DNA from 4 places in the Candidatus Thiodiazotropha endoloripes genome. Region 2 is predicted to be linked to each of the others. Evidence: predicted binding sites of a transcription regulator. Region 2 holds the regulator's gene; each other region holds the start of a gene.
The links. The regulator sigma-54, encoded in region 2, starts transcription at its own class of promoters, with help from an activator protein. The targets are predictions, from matches to a motif close to TGGCANGNTNCNTGCTT.
Positions count from the first base shown of each region.

Region 1: a site for sigma-54 is predicted at 3,199-3,215, ahead of nifE (nitrogenase iron-molybdenum cofactor biosynthesis protein NifE). Genes of this name have one in related genera too.
Region 3: a site for sigma-54 is predicted at 3,612-3,628, ahead of A3193_RS10435 (putative urea ABC transporter substrate-binding protein). Genes of this name have one in related genera too.
Region 4: a site for sigma-54 is predicted at 2,434-2,450, ahead of A3193_RS13290 (pilin). Genes of this name have one in related genera too.

Region 1 covers NZ_LVJW01000003.1:1,738,030-1,742,987, forward strand. The annotation lists gene A3193_RS07760 (NifB/NifX family molybdenum-iron cluster-binding protein) at 1-309, opposite strand, end outside; gene nifN (nitrogenase iron-molybdenum cofactor biosynthesis protein NifN) at 320-1,741, opposite strand; gene nifE (nitrogenase iron-molybdenum cofactor biosynthesis protein NifE) at 1,738-3,159, opposite strand; gene A3193_RS07775 (MBL fold metallo-hydrolase) at 3,418-4,248, shown strand; gene A3193_RS07780 (alpha/beta fold hydrolase) at 4,334-4,958, shown strand, end outside.
Region 2 covers NZ_LVJW01000006.1:914,912-919,869, forward strand. The annotation lists gene hprK (HPr(Ser) kinase/phosphatase) at 1-282, opposite strand, end outside; gene ptsN (PTS IIA-like nitrogen regulatory protein PtsN) at 282-752, opposite strand; gene hpf (ribosome hibernation-promoting factor, HPF/YfiA family) at 783-1,103, opposite strand; gene A3193_RS14780 (RNA polymerase factor sigma-54) at 1,257-2,741, opposite strand; gene lptB (LPS export ABC transporter ATP-binding protein) at 2,948-3,673, opposite strand; gene lptA (lipopolysaccharide transport periplasmic protein LptA) at 3,670-4,182, opposite strand; gene lptC (LPS export ABC transporter periplasmic protein LptC) at 4,169-4,732, opposite strand; gene kdsC (3-deoxy-manno-octulosonate-8-phosphatase KdsC) at 4,729-4,958, opposite strand, start outside.
Region 3 covers NZ_LVJW01000003.1:2,338,070-2,343,027, forward strand. The annotation lists gene A3193_RS10420 (urea amidolyase associated protein UAAP1) at 1-471, opposite strand, end outside; gene A3193_RS10425 (ABC transporter ATP-binding protein) at 485-1,291, opposite strand; gene A3193_RS10430 (ABC transporter permease) at 1,288-2,109, opposite strand; gene A3193_RS20560 (hypothetical protein) at 2,146-2,301, shown strand; gene A3193_RS10435 (putative urea ABC transporter substrate-binding protein) at 2,329-3,369, opposite strand; guanidine-I (ykkC/yxkD leader) riboswitch at 3,429-3,564, opposite strand; gene A3193_RS10445 (zinc metalloprotease HtpX) at 4,374-4,958, shown strand, end outside.
Region 4 covers NZ_LVJW01000006.1:595,023-599,980, forward strand. The annotation lists gene A3193_RS13280 (two-component system sensor histidine kinase NtrB) at 1-827, shown strand, start outside; gene A3193_RS13285 (sigma-54-dependent transcriptional regulator) at 824-2,170, shown strand; gene A3193_RS13290 (pilin) at 2,540-2,923, shown strand; gene pilB (type IV-A pilus assembly ATPase PilB) at 3,290-4,958, shown strand, end outside.

The DNA of each region.
Region 1 (4,958 bases), on a different contig from region 2:
GAGCAGAGAGGTTATAGAGGCACCAGGTGATATTTTCACCGGCTGAATACCTTTCAGTTTCAGTTGGTTGATTGCTGAGGCACCCACAGCCTGGCTATACACAGCAATACAACCCTTCAGTGCATCGATCTTGGCAACCAGCTTATCTTCGTTGCCATCCATATCGAGCTTGCCGAACTCAACCGCTTCGACGAAACAGACCTTCTGTTGGTCAAGGGCATAGATTGCGAAACTCTGGGCGGCACCAAAATGTTGGTCCACCCGCTTCATATCACTGGTGGCAAACGCGACTTTCAGGGCTGTCTCCATCCATTTATCCTCAGTGGTGCAGCCCACGAGTTGTAGCCGTCGAGTTATGCTCATCTGTCACCTCCCGAAAGTCTGTCTTTTGTGCATAGATGGAACGGTAGGGAGAGATCTCACCTTTCTCCAAAGTGAGCATGAGATTGGCTAGATCAAACAAGGTCTGTCGACTGCCCCGGTAACCGATCCAGGTTTTCTGATAACCACCCAGGAAGTCATATTGGGGAAAGCCGGCACGCAGCAATGGAATACCCAGGCGCTCAGCACTCTCAGTGCCATGAGAATTGGTAATCAGGATTTCCGCACCACCCGCTTTTGCCATCTTCTCCAGATCTTCCAGATCACCGATCTTCACTGTCTCGGAAGCGACCTGTTGCAGAGCTGGGGAATTTATCGGTGCAACAGCTGCCACGGTTTCAGCACCTACCCCAGCCAGCATTTGACTCAATGCAACCAGGTGATCAGGATCCGCTGCCAGAGCAAAGCGAGCCATACCCAGCATGAAATGGCTGTCGAGCATAGCGTCCTGCAACTGAGCCCGCTGACGCTCCAGTTTTGCAGGAACCGGCTCTTCAGAGATTCGATGCAAACGGTTAATAAAACTATCCATCGCCTGTAGGCCCATCAGGTGATCAAACCGGTAGTCTGGCACTCCGGTCAGCTGCTTTAGAGTATCGGCTGCTTTTTCCAAGGAACTGCCAATCACCAGAGTGGCTTTGGCATCTCCAAGGGTTAACATCTCAGACACCTCTGTACCTCCGATGGTTAGTGGGGAAAACTCATCCTCACCCAAATGACCATCCAGCGAATCTGACAGATCAGGAATCACCACGGGGCGTAAGCCAAATGATTCGATGATATCTTTCAGCTCCTCCAGGTCTCCCGGAGTCAGTGATGCACCGACCAGAACATTGACTTGTCTATGACGCTGGCCTGGTGTGGTATTGGCTTCTTTCGCTGCAGGTACAGTGGTTTTGATAATCGCTTCCACCGCTTTGGCAAAACCACTCTCCAGGCAACCGGTATAATCTGGAGTGGCAACCGGCACCACCGGTATGGTATCGAACTGGGGGTACTTGTCTCGAAACATCTTCAGTGCCATGCGGACATCGCTGCCCTGAGTCTCGGACAATCCGGTGGTGGGTACCCCGAGCAGCATTGGCTGATTCTTTTCCGCAATTGTCTTTAACCCTTCAACCACACTCTCTTCAGAACCCATGACCGTCGTCACCTGGTCCATGGCCGTGGTCTGCAGCGGAATGGGTTCACGGAAGTGCCTTACAAAAAACACCTTGCCAAAAGCAGTACAACCTTGAGAGCCATGTAACATGGGTATGGCACGACGAAATCCAAGAAAAGCCAAAGCGGCGCCGATGGTCTGACTGGCTTTCAGAGGACTTACAGAGAGCGCCTTGTTACGTTTGATGATCTCAGTCATGCCACTACCTCCTGGTCTGATGTGGATTCAGCTGTGGAGGCTCCCACCGCCCAGGGTGCAGGTGTACGGACCTGAGGCCAGACAGGACTCTCGATGGTCAGCACCAGCTGACGTGCCAGCTCCACCATGCCCTGATAACCGGCATAGCCAAACTCGCGTTCCTGATTGATATCAAGAAAGGGGATACGTGCCTTGAGCGCGGTATACATATTGCGGCCACCCGCAATCAACACATCCACATTTTTTTCATGAACAATGTTGATCAAGGCCCTTGGATTACCCTCTTCCAGCATGACGGCATCCTGCCCCATCAACTCTTTGATTCTGGCTTTATCCTCTTCAGTGGATTTTTTGGTACCAGTTGCCACCACTTCCATGCCTAAATCCTGCAAGGCTGCGATCACAGACCAGGATTTAACTCCTCCGGTATAGAGCAGCACCTTACGCCCGCGCAATTTCTCCCGCCAAGGCTCGAGCAATTGATCAATTCTCGTCTCTTCACGGCTGATCAGTGCCTCAGTTCTTTGGCTTAAATCCTCATCGTCAATCACCCGGGCAAAATCGCGCAATGCCTGAGAAACATCTCTAACACCGTAAAAGCTGCCTTCGAACCAGGGTGTACCAAAAGCTTCCTGAAGCTTACGTGCGACGTTGATCATCGCCTTTGAGCAGACCATCATATTGACAGTTGAGCGATGCATCGTCTGAACTTCGCGAAATCGCGCATCACCCGACAGGGTACAGAGCACCCGCAAACCCAACTCATCCAGCAGTGGTAAAACATGCCAGAGTTCACCAGCAATGTTATATTCGCCGATCAATGAGATATCATGGACCTTGATGCCTTCCCTGACAGCCTCTTCAGGCAGTGAATCCGGCTCTCTGCTCCCACACACATGTTTGACCATGGATTCGCCTGCAATGCGATTACCCAGGTTTTTGGTGCCGTAAAAGCCTGCGGCATCAACTGGAACGACAGGCGTACCCCATCGCTCTTCAGCGGCTCTGCAAACAGCCTCAACATCATCACCAACCAGTGCAGGTACACAGGTGTTGTAGACAAAAACAGCCGCTGGCTGGTAATTGTCAACAGCCTGTTTGATGGCATGAAACAGACGCTTTTCACCTCGCCCCATGATCACATCCTGCTCGGTGAGATCGGTGGTCATGCCGATACGAAATAGCCTGGAACCGCTCGACCTGGTACCCCGGTTATCCCAGGAGCTACCGGCACAAGCAATTGAACCATGAACGATATGGGCCACATCCGCGATCGGTAACAGTGCAATCTGAGCACCATCAAAGGCGCATCCACCAGCGGTAGCCCCAGGTTTCGGCTTTGCACATCCCGACTTTGATTTCTTGTTGTGCGCGCAGGCCGGTTCGTCGAGTAGAGCGGCAATATCTTTCTGTTTCATGTGATGGCCAGGACTCCATTAGGATTGATACGTAGTTATATGCAATCCACATGCCACTGCATATCTTGTTGTTTTTGCTACACTTGTTAATCAATTAGCTTTGTAGCGAACCCGACAATTTGTTCTGTTTGTAGGTAAGCGTAATCGATCAGAAATGCGACCAGAGCGTAATAGAAAAGCCTTACTGTAGATCGTAGTGTCAATTTTCGGTAAGAAAAAAACGTTATAGTTGCGGCAAAGTTTGTTATCTCAAAATCAATGAACCCTGCAGACGAACAATTTCCTGACCTTTCTGCTCTGTCACTGAGGTTTCTTGGCGTGGGGAATGCGCAGGCTACAGAATTGGGAGCTTCTGCTGCGGTATTGGAGAACCATGCTAAACCAATCCTTTTGATTGATTGTGGACCGGACACACTCAGCCGCTTCCGACAAAGATATGGTGACATAGAGCCTTCCGCCCTGTTTATTACACATGCCCATTTCGATCATATTGGTGGACTGGAGGGCTGGTTCTATCGGTTGATGACAAACAACATTGATCGAAAACTAAAACTATACATACCTGTAAAACTCTTGCCGGTTCTTCAACGCAGAATAGCTGACTACCCCAATTTCATGGCTGAGGGGGGGTGCAACTTCTGGGAAGCTTTTCAATTAATCCCAGTATCTGAACGGTTTTGGCTCAATGACCTGTTGTTTGACCTTTTTCCGGTTAGACACCATGAATATGACACAGCATTCGGTCTTGCCCTAAAAGGTCATTTCCTGTTTACCGGTGATACGCTCCCAATACCGGAAGTATTGATCCGATTCGCCAGTCATGGTGAACTGATCTTCCATGACTGCACGGTAGATGAAAGTCCCTCACACACGTCTCTGAGTGAGATTAAGCGTACCTATCGACCTGAGCAGTGGCGTAGAATGATCTTCTATCACTATGCCTCTCTATCTGACCGAAAATTGATTGAAACAACAGGCCTGCAAGTCGCAAAACCTGATCAATCGTATCCGTTATCACCAGCCAGAAAGCCCTACTCCCACTTGCAAATAAGCTGCATTCCTTCAGAACAGCATGATAAATCAGAGTAAAATTGAATAATATAGCTTTACACGCTATTAAATAGATATGTCAGTCTTCAACTGGTAAGCCAATCCTCTTGAAAAGAGCAATCTAATGGATAACTTGCAGAAGAGAAGTACGGCTAATACCCATGTTGTCACACTACCTGACGGCAGACGTCTCGCGTATGCAGAGTACGGAGACCCCACAGGAATCCCGACACTCTATTTTCATGGATTTCCAGGCTCACGGCTGGAGGCACAACTATTCGATCTTCCTGCACGAAAGCAAAAATTGAGGGTAATCGCTCCGGATCGAAACGGTATTGGACTTTCAGATCCGAAACCGGATCGTTGCCTATTGGATTGGTCTCGTGATGTCAGCGATCTTCTCGATAGCCTGGATATTGAAAAGGTTCATTTAGTTGCTGTGTCCGGTGGTGGACCCTATGCTCTTGCCTGTGCAAGCCAATATGCTAAACGAATTCATGATCTAACCCTGGTTTGTCCATTGGGACCACTTGATCAAGTGGAATTAATGAAGAGTCTTCGCTGGCCCGGTAGATACAGTTTCAAATCAGTTCGTACAACACCATTGTTAATGCAGATAACCTATGGGTTATTCATCATTCCCGTGGCACAGCGATGGCCACAAATTATCTATCAGATGATGGTAGCTATGGCTCCACCAGCAGATACCAGGGTATTGAACCGTCATCAAGTACGTAAAATCATGTGTG
Region 2 (4,958 bases):
GCCATCGGTAAAGATCAGCGCAAGCGGGGAAGAGTCGAACAGGGTTTTCAGAGACTCCAGGTAGCCGGTATCGCCACCATACAGCAGATGCTGCTGTTCCGGAGGGCCAACCACCTGTATCTGGTTCGGACGTATCAGGTTAAGTGGACCTACCGGTTGTTGTCCGTCCGGGGACTCACTGTCCAGAAGGATATTTCCTTCACCACCCTCACCATCCCAGCTGAGCTCAAGTTCACTGGCAAATTCGTCGAAAAGATCGCGAATGGTGTAGTTGGATGGCATCAATCTGATGAGGTTATGGTTTCTCGCTGCTTGATCAACTGAAACAGTTGCTGCGTTGTTTCCGCCTCACGCAGTGCGGTACAAAAGGGGGGGTCATCGAACATTCTGGCCAACTTCGCCAGCAGCTGAAGATGTTCGTCTGTGGCCTGTTCCGGTACCAGCATGGCGAACGCCAGATCGACCGGCTGACTGTCTATGGCGTCGAAATCGACACCATTGGGCATCTGAATGAACGCTGCGGTGGCCTGTGTGACCTGAGACATGCGCGCATGGGGTAGCGCAATTCCTTTGCCCAGTCCGGTACTGCCGAGTCGCTCCCTCTCAAGCAATGCATCGAACACAATATCCTGTGACAGCCCGGGAGCAGCATCGGCCAATCTCTGACCAAGCTGCTCAAGGGCGCGTTTTTTACTGGCTGCCTCCACACCGCAGCCGAGACGTTCCTCAAGCAGAAATCCGTCGGGAAACATGGAGACCTCGCCAGTTCAATCTATCGAAAGTTACTCAACTGCATACTTCACACCGCTACCGGCGCGATGACTCTGCATCTTTTCTTTGTGTTTAATCACCTGCCTGTCCAACTTGTCAGTCAAGCCATCAATGGCGGCATACATATCTTCCTGCACTGAATCAGCGAATACGCTGGCACCGTTCACTTGCATGGTGGCTTCCGCCTTCTGCCTCAGCTTCTCAACGCTCAAGATGACATGCACATTGATTACATTATCAAAATGCCGCTCAAGACGTTCGAATTTATTATCTACATAGCTTTTCAAGGCATCGGTTACTTCCACATGATGACCGGTAACGCTTATTTGCATAATTATCTCCTGTCTTAGATGAGTTGGCTCATCACTCTGACCGACTCGCTGAATCGATTCCCGAAACCATCGATCAGGCTGACCATGAGGCCGGATTCGGCTGGAACCACAACCCCTGTTTTCATAGACATCCTGAGCGGTAGATCAATTCACCTACATCAGTCGTTTACGCTCATTCGACGGCGGTATGCTCATCGATTCACGATACTTTGCCACCGTTCGGCGGGCCACTTTGATGCCCTGTTCCGATAGGATGGCGGCGATCTTGTTGTCGCTGAGCGGTTTGCTTGTGTTTTCAGCGGCAATCAATTTTTTAATCAGTGCTCGAATCGCGGTGGAGGAGCACTCCCCGCCGGCACTGGTGTTGACGTGGCTGGAGAAGAAATACTTGAACTCCAGCGTGCCCCGGGGGGTATGCATATATTTCTGGGTCGTCACCCGGGAAATGGTCGATTCATGCATCTCCAGTGCCTCGGCAATATCCCTCAATACCAGCGGCTTCATAGCCTCCTCGCCATGCTCAAAAAAGCCCCGCTGATATTCAACAATCTTACTCGCAACACGCAGAATAGTCTCATTACGGCTCATCAGGCTTTTAATGAACCAGCGCGCCTCCTGCAGATGGTTCTTAAGAAAGGTGTTGTCATCGCTCTGATCCGCCCGCCGGATCAGGCTGGCGTAGTCATTGTTGACCCGAAGCTTGGGGGTAACCTCCCCATTCAGCTCCACAACCCAGCGGTTGTTGCGCTTGCTGACGAAGACATCCGGAATCACATATTCAGGCTCACTTTTTGCGATTGCCGTGCCCGGATGGGGATTCAGGGTCCGGATCAGCTGCATGATGGCAGCGAGCTCCTGCTGATCCACCTTCATGCGACGTATGATCTGATTCTGATCCTGGGCGGAGAGCAGATTGAAGTGATCCCGGCAGAGTTTTATCGCCTGATCCCGATAGGGGGTCTCTTCCGCCAATTGACGAAGCTGAATCAGCAGGCAGTCCTGGGCGCCCTGGGCTCCGACACCCGGTGGATCGAATGCCTGAATCCGATGCAGTACCGCCTCGACATCCTCCAGGGTCGCTTCCTCATCATTCAGCGAACTCAGAATATCCTGCAGGTCGCCTTTGAAGTAACCATCCTCATCGATACTGTCGATCAGGGTGGTGGCTATCACGATATCCTGTTCGGTGAAAGGGGTCAGGGTCATCTGCCAGACCAGATGGTCATGCAGGGTTACAGCGCCGCTACGCTGTACCAGATAGTCATGGTCTGCGGCATCTCCGCCGCTGCTGGCCGGCGGCAGGTAACTGTCGTAGACATCGGTCCATTCACTGTCCACCGGCAGATCCTCGGTCAGCTGGCTGCTGTCGGTCTGAATCTCCCGCTCGTTATTGATGTCATTCGACCCCTCGACTTCCTTGCTCTCCCGGGTCTGTTCACCAGCCTCCTGGGCATCTCCCTCTTTCTGCAGCTGAGTGCTGAACTCCTCCTCGCCCTCAAGCATCGGGTTGGTCTCAAGCACCTCCTGAACCTCCTGGCTCAGGTCGAGCGCAGAGAGCTGCAACAGGCGGATTGCCTGCTGCAATTGAGGAGTCATGGTGAGATGTTGTCCGAGTCGGAGCTGTAGAGCCTGCTTCATAGCAGAGATATCTTTAAACCTGGTATGTTATTTGTATGTCTTTATTCTCATTTTAGCTAAAAATAGCCGCCTACGGAAAGATTCTTCTTCACTGGGTCGATTCTCCTGGGTTCACACCACACTCCAACTTATTCCATACTGATTGAGACCGCCTTCAGCGCGCCTGCCGCTGCCTGTTTAATCCATTAAAAAACAGTGTTATAGACTCACATCGTAAAATTTTCACCCAGGTAGACACTGCGCACCTCCTGGTTGCCGAGGATCTCCTCGGTGGTTCCCTCCGCCAGCACTTTACCACTGTTGATGATGTAGGCCCGGTCGCATATATCGAGTGTCTCCCTGACATTATGATCGGTTATCAGGATCCCAATCTTTAAGGATTTCAGATGCTGGATGATCTTTTTGATATCGATCACGGCAATCGGATCGACCCCGGCAAAGGGCTCATCGAGCAAAATGAAGGCGGGCTCCATGGAGAGGGCCCGGGCAATCTCCAGTCGGCGCCGCTCGCCACCGGAGAGACTCATCGCCATGCTCTCCCGCAGATGCTCGATACCGAACTCCGTCAGCAACTGGTCACATCGGGCCTTACGTGCCTGGCTACCCAGCTCTTTGCGATGTTCCAGTATCGCCAGAATATTCTGCGCCACCGTCAATCGCCTGAAGATGGAGGGCTCCTGGGCCAGGTAACCGATACCCAGACGGGCCCGCTTGTGCATCGCCTGATCAGTCAGCTCCTCCCCATCCAGATAGATCCGCCCCTGATCCGCCTGCACCAGGCCGACAATCATATAGAAGCTGGTGGTCTTGCCGGCACCGTTGGGCCCCAGCAACCCCACCACTTCCCCGCTGTTGAGGTTCAGTGAGACGCCATCCACCACTCTACGCTTGTAGTACTGCTTCTGCAGATCGACAGCCTGCAACTGACTCACGGTTCAGTTTTCCCGGTTTGGGGCTCAATCACCACCTGCACCCGCTGTTTACCCTGGACACTGCTGCCAGCTCTGACCTGTGCATTGGCCCGGTTATAGACGATGCGGTCATTGCGGAAGCTGTTCCCCCCCTGCTCGAGCAGGGCATCGTCGATCAGTAACATCTCATTCCGATTCAGATGGATCTCAATACGCTGCGCCTGACCATGAACCTCAACGCCATCGACCTCAGGCAATTGACTGAATCTTGTCGGCTGCCCCTCACTGACTATCTTTTCGGTTTTGCCGGCTGACCTGTGAACCCAGAGACGATCCGCCCACAACTTCATACTGCCCTGGACGATAGTCACATTGCCCTCATAGAGACTGACGCCGCTGGACTCGTTGATGGAGAGACTATCCGCTTCAAGCGACATCGGTTGATTGCGGTCGCTCTCAAGCCCCCAGGCAGGTATCGCAACTGCCATCAGCAGACTACAGATCAACCCCCTGCCTTTATTCAAATTCATAGTGCCCTCGTACCTGACCGAGCAGCTTCAAGCGTGACGGTTCATCAAACCAGATCTGCATGCCGATCGCCGACAGCCAATCCACACCACTGTTGATTCTGACTGCCTCAGCGGTCTCGGCATAGGACGCCTCTGCATGGATTGTCAGATCCTCGGTCTCAATCCGGTAAGGTGCAAACTCAGCTTTCCCATCACGTTCGATTATCACTTGGCCCGGAAGAAACAGTGTCTCCTGACGATGGTCGGCCAGGCCATTTTCACCCCACATTCTCCAGGGAGGTTGATCAGACCTGAATCGTTGCACCACCGGTTGAGAGAGCTCAGTGATACCGCGCTTCTCATAATGGGTCATTCTGGGGGTTCGCAGAATCTGTAACAACTGCCCATCGTCATCATACTGTTTTACCAGCAGGTTGACGGCATAGGTATCAGGGGTATCCCTAGCAATCTCAGGCCTTTTGATCTCCGGCCGTTGCAACTCGTTAACCCACCAGGCCAAACTCAATACCAGTGCAAACATCAACAATAGACCGAGCAGGCGCCTGTTCAAAGATAGTGTTCCAGGCTTGACTGCAAGGTATCCTGAGCCTGCATGATCATTTCACACACATCTCTAGCGGCGCCCCGCCCACCGCCATGAGGGGTCTGCCAGTGGGCATGCTGCACCACGAACGGATGGGCGTCCTGCACAGCGATCGCCAATCCCACCCGGCGCATGATCGGCAGGTCCACCACATCATCGCCCACATAGGCGATCTGATCATCCGACAAGCCAA
Region 3 (4,958 bases), on a different contig from region 2:
GTTGACCATTACTTTGCTGAACCAGTTGATGTTGGCAGCAAGGTCTGCCGCACTGAGGCCATACTTGGCCAGCTCCACCAGAAAGGCATCATGGCCGTTCTGTTTCCAATCGTTGCGGTCGTGTTGATAATCCCTTGTACCCCACAGGCTCTCAACATGTGAGGCATGGGAGTTTCCGGCAACTGTCTCATGCCAACCCAGGCTGTCTTCCACGATAGAAGCAAAGATTCTCCCCATATCCGAATAGAGACAGTTGCCTCTGGTCAACTTAAAGGTATGTTGGCATTTCAGGGTGTCCGGTGCGTTGTATCGCTCCAGAAGATTCTCCGGATTGTAGAAGAGCATTCCCAGATTGGCTGCGCCTTTTATATCGGTCAGCCGCATGATGCTGCCTCGGCGTACACGTAGCGACCAATGGGCCCCGCCAGGTAGTTCCGTTGTATAGTCAATCGACTTGATCATATCGCTCATATTGATCTCTCCACTAACCTGCTTGAGCCGGTATCGGTCTCAAGTGGTCGTCGATCTGTTGATAGGTTGTTTGATCCATATGCCCTACCGGCAGATCATAGGTAATCACGGCACCGTACCTTTGCGGAGCCTGGGGATCATGTCTCAGCTTGTCGAACACCCACAACCGGGTGCCCAGATAGAAACCCTCTTTCAGGTCATGGGTAACCATGAAGACGGTCAGTTTGTGTTCACTCCAGAGGTTCAACACCAGGTCGTGCATATCCGACCGGATACCTGGATCGAGGGCACCGAAAGACTCATCCAGCAACAGTATCCGAGGCTTACCCAGCAGTGCCTGGGCAAGCGCCAGACGCTGCCTCATACCACCGGAGAGTTCATGGGGATACTTCTTCAACGCCTGACTGAGACCGACCTGTTCGAGTATCGACTCGGCCGCCTCACGGGCTGCGCTTCGCCCCGAACCAAACAGATAACCGGTTATACCTGGACGTTGAAAGCCACAGGTCGCCATCACATTCTCCAACACGGTCATATGCGGAAATACCGAGTATTGCTGGAACACAATACCCCGATCCGATCCCGCTTCATTCGGGATCGGTTTACCGTCGAGCAGTATCTCGCCTTTGGAGGGCTGTTCGGTGCCCAGCAACATATTCAAAAAGGTACTCTTGCCGCAACCCGAGGCACCAACCAGGGTGACGAACTCCCCCTCATCGACAGTTTTGTTGAGACGTTCCAATACGATGTTGTCGTCATACTGCTTCCATACCTGGTTCACCTGAATCATCGGTTTGGAATCTTGATCGGTTTCACTCATGACTTACCTCCCTGCACATACCAAGGAAAGAGTTTTTTCGTCAGCTCCCGCAGACTCACATCGATGAGAAATGCGAGGATGGTTATCCAGGCCACATAGGGAAGAATCACATCCATCGCCATGTAACGCCTTACCAGGAAGATCCGATACCCCAGACCGTCTGTTGCAGCGACCGCTTCCGCAGCGATCAGAAACAGCCAGCCTGCACCGAGAGACAAGCGCACCGCATCGAAAAGTTTTGGCATGATCTGGGGCAGCAGCACCCGAATCATGATCTGCGAGGTATTGGCACCCAGTGACTGGGCCTTTACCAACTGTTCGAAGGGAATCTCCTGAGTGCGTCGTTGAATGTCCCGGGCGATGAAAGGTGTGATGCCGAGGGCGATCAACACCACTTTGGAGAGCTCGCCGAGACCGAAAACAATGAACAGAATCGGCAGAATCGCCAGCGGTGGTATCAGGGAGACCACAGTCAGCAATGGCGAAAGGGAGGCAGCGATCATCGGCAGTGCACCGGTCACCAGACCGATCAGCAACCCAAGCATTGCCGCAATCAGGATTCCCAAAGCGAGACGGGTCAGACTGCTGGCGGTATCCTGCCAGAACAGATACTCGCCGGATCGTTTGCTGGGCTCGAAGGCCATCCGTTCCAGACCATCGGCAATCTGACTCATGCTGGGTAACAGTTTGTCATTCGGATTCACTTCCAGACGGGCATCCGAACCCATCACATAGAGCAGGATCAAAAGCACAAAGGGTGCGATACCCAATAACAGCTTGAATGCCCTGCCCGGGTGTTGATTGATGAATTTCTTCATAGGGTTTCTCTAAACAAACTCCACCGGCCAGCCTGCATGCAAAGCTTTGGCATTGAGCGTCCAATGGTAATAAAAGAGGATGAAATCTCTGCAACAATCGACCAGCTTCAGGCTGCAATGATTAATTCACTCATCGACATCCCGGCCTTTGCCGGGATGTCGAATCAAAACTGCATTGCCCGAGTCAACTGATGGTTTGCTAAATCTAACAATATCCAGTTAGAGCTTGCCTTCCGCAGCCATGGTCATGTAGCTGGGGTCAAAGCGGAACTTGATATTGCCTTTATCACCGAAGGTGCCGGCAGGCATCTCGATACCGATAAAACCCGCATCCGGCGCACCGTCACCCAACAGGCCATGATCGAAGGAGAAGTTGGCGACATGCTCCATGGTGGCCAGCAGTTTTTCACTGTTGGTGAGATCCAGGGCCGCCGCCGGGGTATAGAACATCTCGGTACTGGCCAGTTGTGCTTCATAGCCTGCCAGGTCGGTACCGGATGCGCTTGCCATATGGGTTTTTGCATCGACGCCAGCCTTATCAGAGCCACTCATGACAGACATGATTTCATACCAGGCTCCCACCAGCGCCTTACCCAGTTTCGGGTTAGCCTTGAGCGTTTCGGTATTGATTACCAGCAGATCGATAATCTCACCCGGAATCATGGAGGAGTCGAACACCTTGGTGCTGTTCGGCATTGATGTGATCTCACTCAGCAAGGGATTCCAAGTGGCAACGGCGGTGACATCATCGGTGCCGTAGATGGCAACCATATCCGCATCGGAGGTATTCACCACGGTGAGGTCCTTTTCACTCAGACCGACACTCTCAAGACCACGGGCCAACAGATAGTGTGAGACACTCAACTCCACCAGGTTAACCTGCTGACCTTTGATATCCGCCAGCTTGTCCTTGCCCTTCAGCACCACCCCGTCGTTACCGTTGGAAAAGTCGCCTACCACCAGTGCGGTACTGTCCACACCACCGGCAGCCGGAATGGTCAGGGCATCCATGTTGGTCATGGTACAGGCGTCGAACTCACCCGCTGTGTATTGATTGATCGATTCGATATAGTCATTGATCTGCACCACTTCGATATCGATGCCATATTTATCAGCCCATTTGTTGACAATCCCCTGCTCAGCCCCATAGGCCCAGGGCATCCAGCCTACGTAGATCGACCAGCATATTTTGAAACTATCAGCGGCCTGAGCCACAGAGCTAAGAGAAAGTGCGAGAATTAATGCGGCAAAACGTTTCATGAAGAACCTCTCAGTTACATCTGTCTACACGGAGCACCCTTGGCAGTCAGACCAAGCAAGTCTCCCGGGCTTTTATCCCGCCGTGTAACCCATACCCTGCACTGAGAGGGAGAGGTCGAACGCTCTTGGACCAGGCATCGCAGCTCACCACCTTGTCTGGTATTGAGCCGGATCGGAACCCTAGCTTTCTATTTCGGTTAAATTGTATTGTCCTGATAACAAGGGCACGGACGCAAACTACTTTGCAAAACCCAGGCCAATGAAACTAATTGACCAATATTCAATACTTTAACCAAAACAACATCAAATCCCCGATCGCTTCATCCTTGGAACACGAAGCAGAATGGTGCACGCTGGCAACCGCTTCGCACCAAAAACACGCAGCCGAAACAGTCGAGCGTCACAGCGTTCTCATTGATTTACGTTAAAATGACAGATGGCAGACATCGGAATCTGTTACCGGACATCCAGGGAGCAATGACGGCTCATGAGGATATCTGTAACCTTATGTCACTCCGTTAATTCAAATAGGTCCACTCACGATCAGGCTGACTCTATCCGTTACCTGATCGAGCACTATCCTGGTAACCATTAAGATCTTGCCTTTGGCGATGACGAATCGGTCTACCCCGGCAGCGGTGAGCGACAATCGAGAGTCTGGAGGCCGGATGGTATTGCAGACCCTGCCTGGTTCAGTCTGATCAATGATCATCCATACCGCTTTTTTGCTGGGCACAGAAACAGATCCAGCAAGGCGCATTAGATTCGTGTTAGCAGGTCCTAAAATCGTAGCCCTCAAAGTTGCCGGGCGATTGTTGTTCAATAAGGAGATCGAAATTTAGTGGATCAAGCAGTGATTTGCCGCATATAAACACGAATCACCACGACTTTCGCGCCACTATAGCGAATGGAGAAATATCTGTCAGGCAGGTCTGGTCGAATGTGGGAACAACAGAGTTTAAGCCTTATCAAACTACCAAACCTGTGGTAATTGATCACCCATCATGAATTTTACTCGAATCTCACAGCATAAATTTAGAAACTTCCTGCAGACATTACTGTTGCTTGGCGGCATGTCTCTGTTGTTGGCGCTCTGTGTGGAACTGCTGTTTGGGCAGGAGTTATGGCTATGGGTATTCATCGGCACTACTGTGATCATCTTTGCCCTGCCGGACATGTCTCCACGCTGGTTGCTGCATCTCTATCAGGCCAGACCGATCAGCCCCGATCAGGCGCCACAACTCTGGATGGTCATTGAAGAGTTGAGCCGCCGCGCCAAGCTTAAATCCATCCCCACCCTTTACTGGATACCCAGTAAAACCACCAATGCCTTCAGCGTGGGTCGGACAAATCAAACCGCGATTGCGCTGACTGACGGACTTTTGGAACTGCTCTCGATGCGCGAGCTGATCGCGGTACTGGCCCATGAAACCGCCCACCTTGCAAATAACGATATCCGACTGATGAATATTGCCGATCTGATCAGCCGGCTGACCCATCTGATGTCAAGCTTGGGAATCATCTTACTGCTGATTACATTTCCCTTGTTGTTCCTTGGCTATACCCCCTTCTCCCTGCGGGGCATACTG
Region 4 (4,958 bases), 320 kb from region 2:
GCAAACAGAAACTCACCTTCCGCAGCCAGAGCCAGGGACCTGAACTGAAGGCTCAATTCAATGCGCTAAGCGGCGAAGAGGCGGGAGACATGCTGATTTTTCTTGAAGATACCTCACAAGTAACCCGTGAGGCGCAACAGATGAAGCTGGCCTCACTGGGGCGACTCACCGCCAGCATCGCCCATGAGATACGCAACCCCCTGGGGGCGATCAGTCACGCAAGTCAACTGTTTCGCGAATCCCCGAGTCTCAATGTTGCCGACAAGAGACTGACTGAAATCATCACCACCAATGCAGCCCGGGTGAATCAGGTGATTGAGAACGTCCTTCAGCTCTCACGCCGGGAACCCGGCCAGCAGGTCACTATTCAACTCGACCCCTGGCTGAAAAAACTCACTTCAGACCTGATCAGACACCAGGGCTTCAAAGAGGAGAGCATTCGCCTGCAGATCGACCCCGTATCGACCAAAGTCTTCGCAGATCCTGAACAACTGCGTCAATTGGTAAGTAATCTCTGCAACAATGCACGGGAGCATTGTGACAAGAAAAACCTGCAACTGAGGATTGTTGGCGGCATGACCAAAGAGTACCAGCATCCTATACTGGATGTGTTGGACAATGGACCCGGTATCGCCCCGGAAGTGGCCAAGCAGATCTTCGAACCCTTTTTCACAACACGCAATACCGGTACCGGGCTTGGTCTTTATATCGCAAAGGAGTTAAGTGAAACCAATCGGATACGACTGGAGTATATCCCGGGCCCAACCGGCGGAAGCTGCTTCCGCCTACACTTTGAAAACTGGCAGCCAGAGAAACAACAAGCATGACACAACCTACCGCACTGATTGTCGATGACGAACCCGATATCTGTGAACTGTTGGAGATAACGCTGTTGCGTATGGGTATTGATGCCCACTCTGTATTCAATCTGGCCAGTGCCCATGAACTACTGGCAGAGCAACAATTTGATCTTTGTCTATCAGACATGCGTCTGCCTGATGGAAACGGAATCGACCTGGTACGCCATATCAATGAGACCTACCCCCAGCTCCCTGTTGCAATGATCACCGCCCATGGAAACATGGAGTCTGCGATTGAAGCACTGAAGGCAGGCGCGTTCGATTTTGTATCCAAACCGGTAGACCTGGAGGTCCTTCGCAAGCTGGTGCAGCAGGCCATCAAACTCAGCAAACCGGCAAATGGCAAAACCCAGGTCAAAAAGGATTCAGCAGCCACCCATGAACCGATGCTGGGTAACTCCCCAGCCATGACCCGTATCATCAAATTGATCGAAAAGCTCGCAAGAAGTCAGGCACCGGTCTACATCAGCGGTGAATCGGGTACTGGTAAAGAGCTGGCTGCGAGAATGATCCACTATCAGGGCCCCCGTGCGGACAACCCCTTTGTGGCGGTCAACTGCGGCGCCATCCCGCAGGAGCTTATGGAGAGTGAGCTGTTCGGCCATAAAAAGGGCAGCTTTACCGGTGCCACCCATGATAATGAAGGCCTTTTTCTGAGTGCCAACGGTGGAACCCTGTTTCTGGATGAGATCGCAGACCTACCACTACATATGCAGGTAAAACTGCTTCGGTCCATACAGGAGAAGATGATCAGGCCTGTGGGTGGACAGAAGGAGATCCCCATTGATTTACGCATCATCAGTGCAACCCATAAGGATCTCGCCACCCTGGTTGAGCAAGGTGAATTCCGCCAGGATCTGTTTTATCGAATCAATGTCATCGAATTACCCTTACCACCCTTGCGCGAACGTACTGAGGACATCCCCCTGCTTGCCCAGCATTTCCTTACCCGACTCGCTCGTCATGGGGGCATTAAAAAACCGAAACTCACCACAGAGGCGGTAAAGAAACTGAAGTCATATCCGTTTCCGGGAAACATCCGTGAACTCGAGAATATTCTGGAACGCTCCGTAACACTGCTTGATAGTGAGAAGCTTGAGACTGATGACCTGCTGTTGCCGAACCATGTATCTGATACGGAAAACCAGACAACACCTCAGGGACTTGGGGAGAAAATGGAGCAGGTGGAACGACAAGCGATCATTGAGGCCCTTGAAGAGACCCGCTGGAACAGAACCGCTGCCGCAAAAAAACTGGGGATGAGTCTAAGATCGCTGAGGTATCGACTTGAGAAGCTGGAGATCGAGTAGGTAAAACGTGAACAGATTCACATTTCTGGTCTGGTGGAATCAAGACACCAACATCTATCAATAAATCACAGTTCATCGGCCATCAGGCTAAAGTGACATTTTCTGTCACTTTCTAACATCCAGGGTCTCAAGAAACAGTGAGCTTAATTGATGCGCAGATAGGTTATGATAAAAGCAAGAAAACGATCAAATATAAATAATTTTCTTAATTATCATCATGTTATAATTTTTTCAGGCCGTTCGATGAGTAATTTAGCCGTAGTTGGCACACATTCTGCTGCTAGCTAATTAACTCGGCGAAATTCATGGATTAAAGTTTTACTTTAAAACGCCGACAACTCAGGCACCAACTCATACGGAGCGTTAAAGATGAAAAAACAAGCTGGTTTCACCCTTATTGAACTCATGATCGTTGTTGCGATCATCGGTATCCTGGCAGCCATCGCATTGCCTGCCTATCAGGATTTTACAACCCGCGCACAAGTATCCGAGGCACTCGCCGTAGCTAGTGGCTCCAAAGCAACAGTAGGCGAAAACCTGGCTTCTAACGTTGCTGACACATGCTTGGGTGTAAACGTGGGCACGGTTGAAGGCACTACTCTAGCTTGCGCCGCTGGCGTATTGACTGCTACCACCACTACTACTGTAGGTGCTGTTTCTATCGTTCTGACACCTAACAGCACTCCAACTGGTGTGGAATGGGTGTGCACGGGTAGTGACAACAGATACATTCCGGCTGAATGCCGCCAATAGTTAATAAACTGTCGTAGATCATACGGCACTCTTAAGCAAAAGCCCCGAACTACTCGGGGCTTTTTTAATTCCACTAATCATAAAAGAGAACGTATCTAAAAAATACTATAAAATCTATTTATAGCGTTTACAATGTTAAGTTGGACTCTACATAATCTATTGCGCGCTCAGAAATGTAGCGCTATATTGTCAGCGTATCAATGGCTTACGTAAAGCATTGCCACTTTTTAATGAAATGAGTTTACTTATAACCGTGCTTTAACATCCCACCTACAGTGATACATATATTCACAGCTGCATCTAAACTATATTTAAACTCTGCCGCAAACATTACAAGTACTATAAGATATCAAGTGTATTTATCGGATGGCTTCAACCAAACCACAAGTCAATCTAAGCGGTCTAGGGCGCTGCCTCATTCAAGATGGCCTGATCACAGAAGACCAGGCAGAATCAACATTTGTCGAGGCTTTGCAAAAAAAGACCCCCTATGTCGCCTATCTAGTTGAAAAAAAGATCCTCAAAAGTTTAGATATTGCGATATCCGCATCTAGGGGATTCGGTGTACCCATTTTTGATCTTAACGTACTGGATCAAGAAGTTATACCCAGCGATGCAGTACCTGAAAAGCTAATACGTACTCATCATGCTTTACCCATATTCAAACGAGGTAATCGTCTCTTTCTAGCTGTATCTGATCCTACTAATCACCAAGGACTGGATGAAATCCGTTTTAATACAGGGTTAGCTTCTGAAGCAATTCTCGTTGAAGAGAATAAACTCGGAAGGATGATTGAAAAGGTGCTGGAGGCACAAGAGACAGGTATGGATGATCTGCTTGATGCAGATCTAGATAATCTGGATATTTCTACTGGGGAAGAAGATACTTCAAATGATGAATCTAATCTTGACGTAGACGAAGCACCTGTAGTCCGCTATATCAACAAGATACTGCTTGACGCCATCAATCAAGGTGTTTCTGATGTCCATTTTGAACCTTACGAATACACCTATAGAATTCGCTATCGTCAAGATGGCATGCTCCGAGAGATTGCTAATCCACCCTCCAACTTAGCCAACCGACTATCTAGTCGAATCAAGGTAATGTCACGGATGAATATTGCTGAAAAACGCGTACCACAGGATGGTCGTATTAAAATGCAGCTCTCCAAAAAACGTGCTATCGACTTTCGTGTAAATACCTGCCCTACACTATACGGTGAAAAGATTGTCTTACGTATTTTGGATCCAACAAGTGCACAACTTGGTATAGAAGCATTAGGTTTCGAGGAAGACCAGCAGAAGTATTTTCTTGACGCTATCAGCAAGCCGTACGGCATGATTCTCGTGACCGGCCCAACTGGTAGCGGTAAAACAGTAAGCCTTTATACAGCACTTAATTTACTCAACAAACCCGAAGTTAATATTTCTACAGCTGAAGATCCAGTTGAGATCCAGGTTGCCGGAATCAATCAAGTCAATATGAATGTAAAAACAGGATTGACTTTTGCTGAGGCACTCAGAGCATTTCTCCGCCAGGATCCAGATATTGTCATGGTTGGTGAGATACGCGATCTGGAAACAGCTGAAATTGCAGTTAAAGCAGCACAAACGGGGCACTTGGTTCTTTCCACCTTACATACAAACGACGCGCCACAAACCCTTACCCGCCTAGCCAACATGGGGGTACCTCCTTTTAATATTGCATCTTCAGTACTCCTCATCATGGCACAACGCCTTGCAAGAAGATTATGTGAACACTGTAAAACACCAGATGAGGTACCTAAGGAAGCATTGCTAGAGGAAGGCTTCACAGAAGAGCAAGTTAATACAGATTTCACAATTTACAAACCTAACGGATGCGACTTATGTACTGGCGGTTATAAGGGACGTGTAGGTATTTTTCAGGTAATGCCCGTTTCTGAAAACATGGGTAAAATTATTATGGAAGGTGGGACCTCCCTACAACTGGAAGAACAGGCCCGACTGGATGGCATAGATAGCCTCCGGCAATCAGGTTTGCGTAAAGTTATGC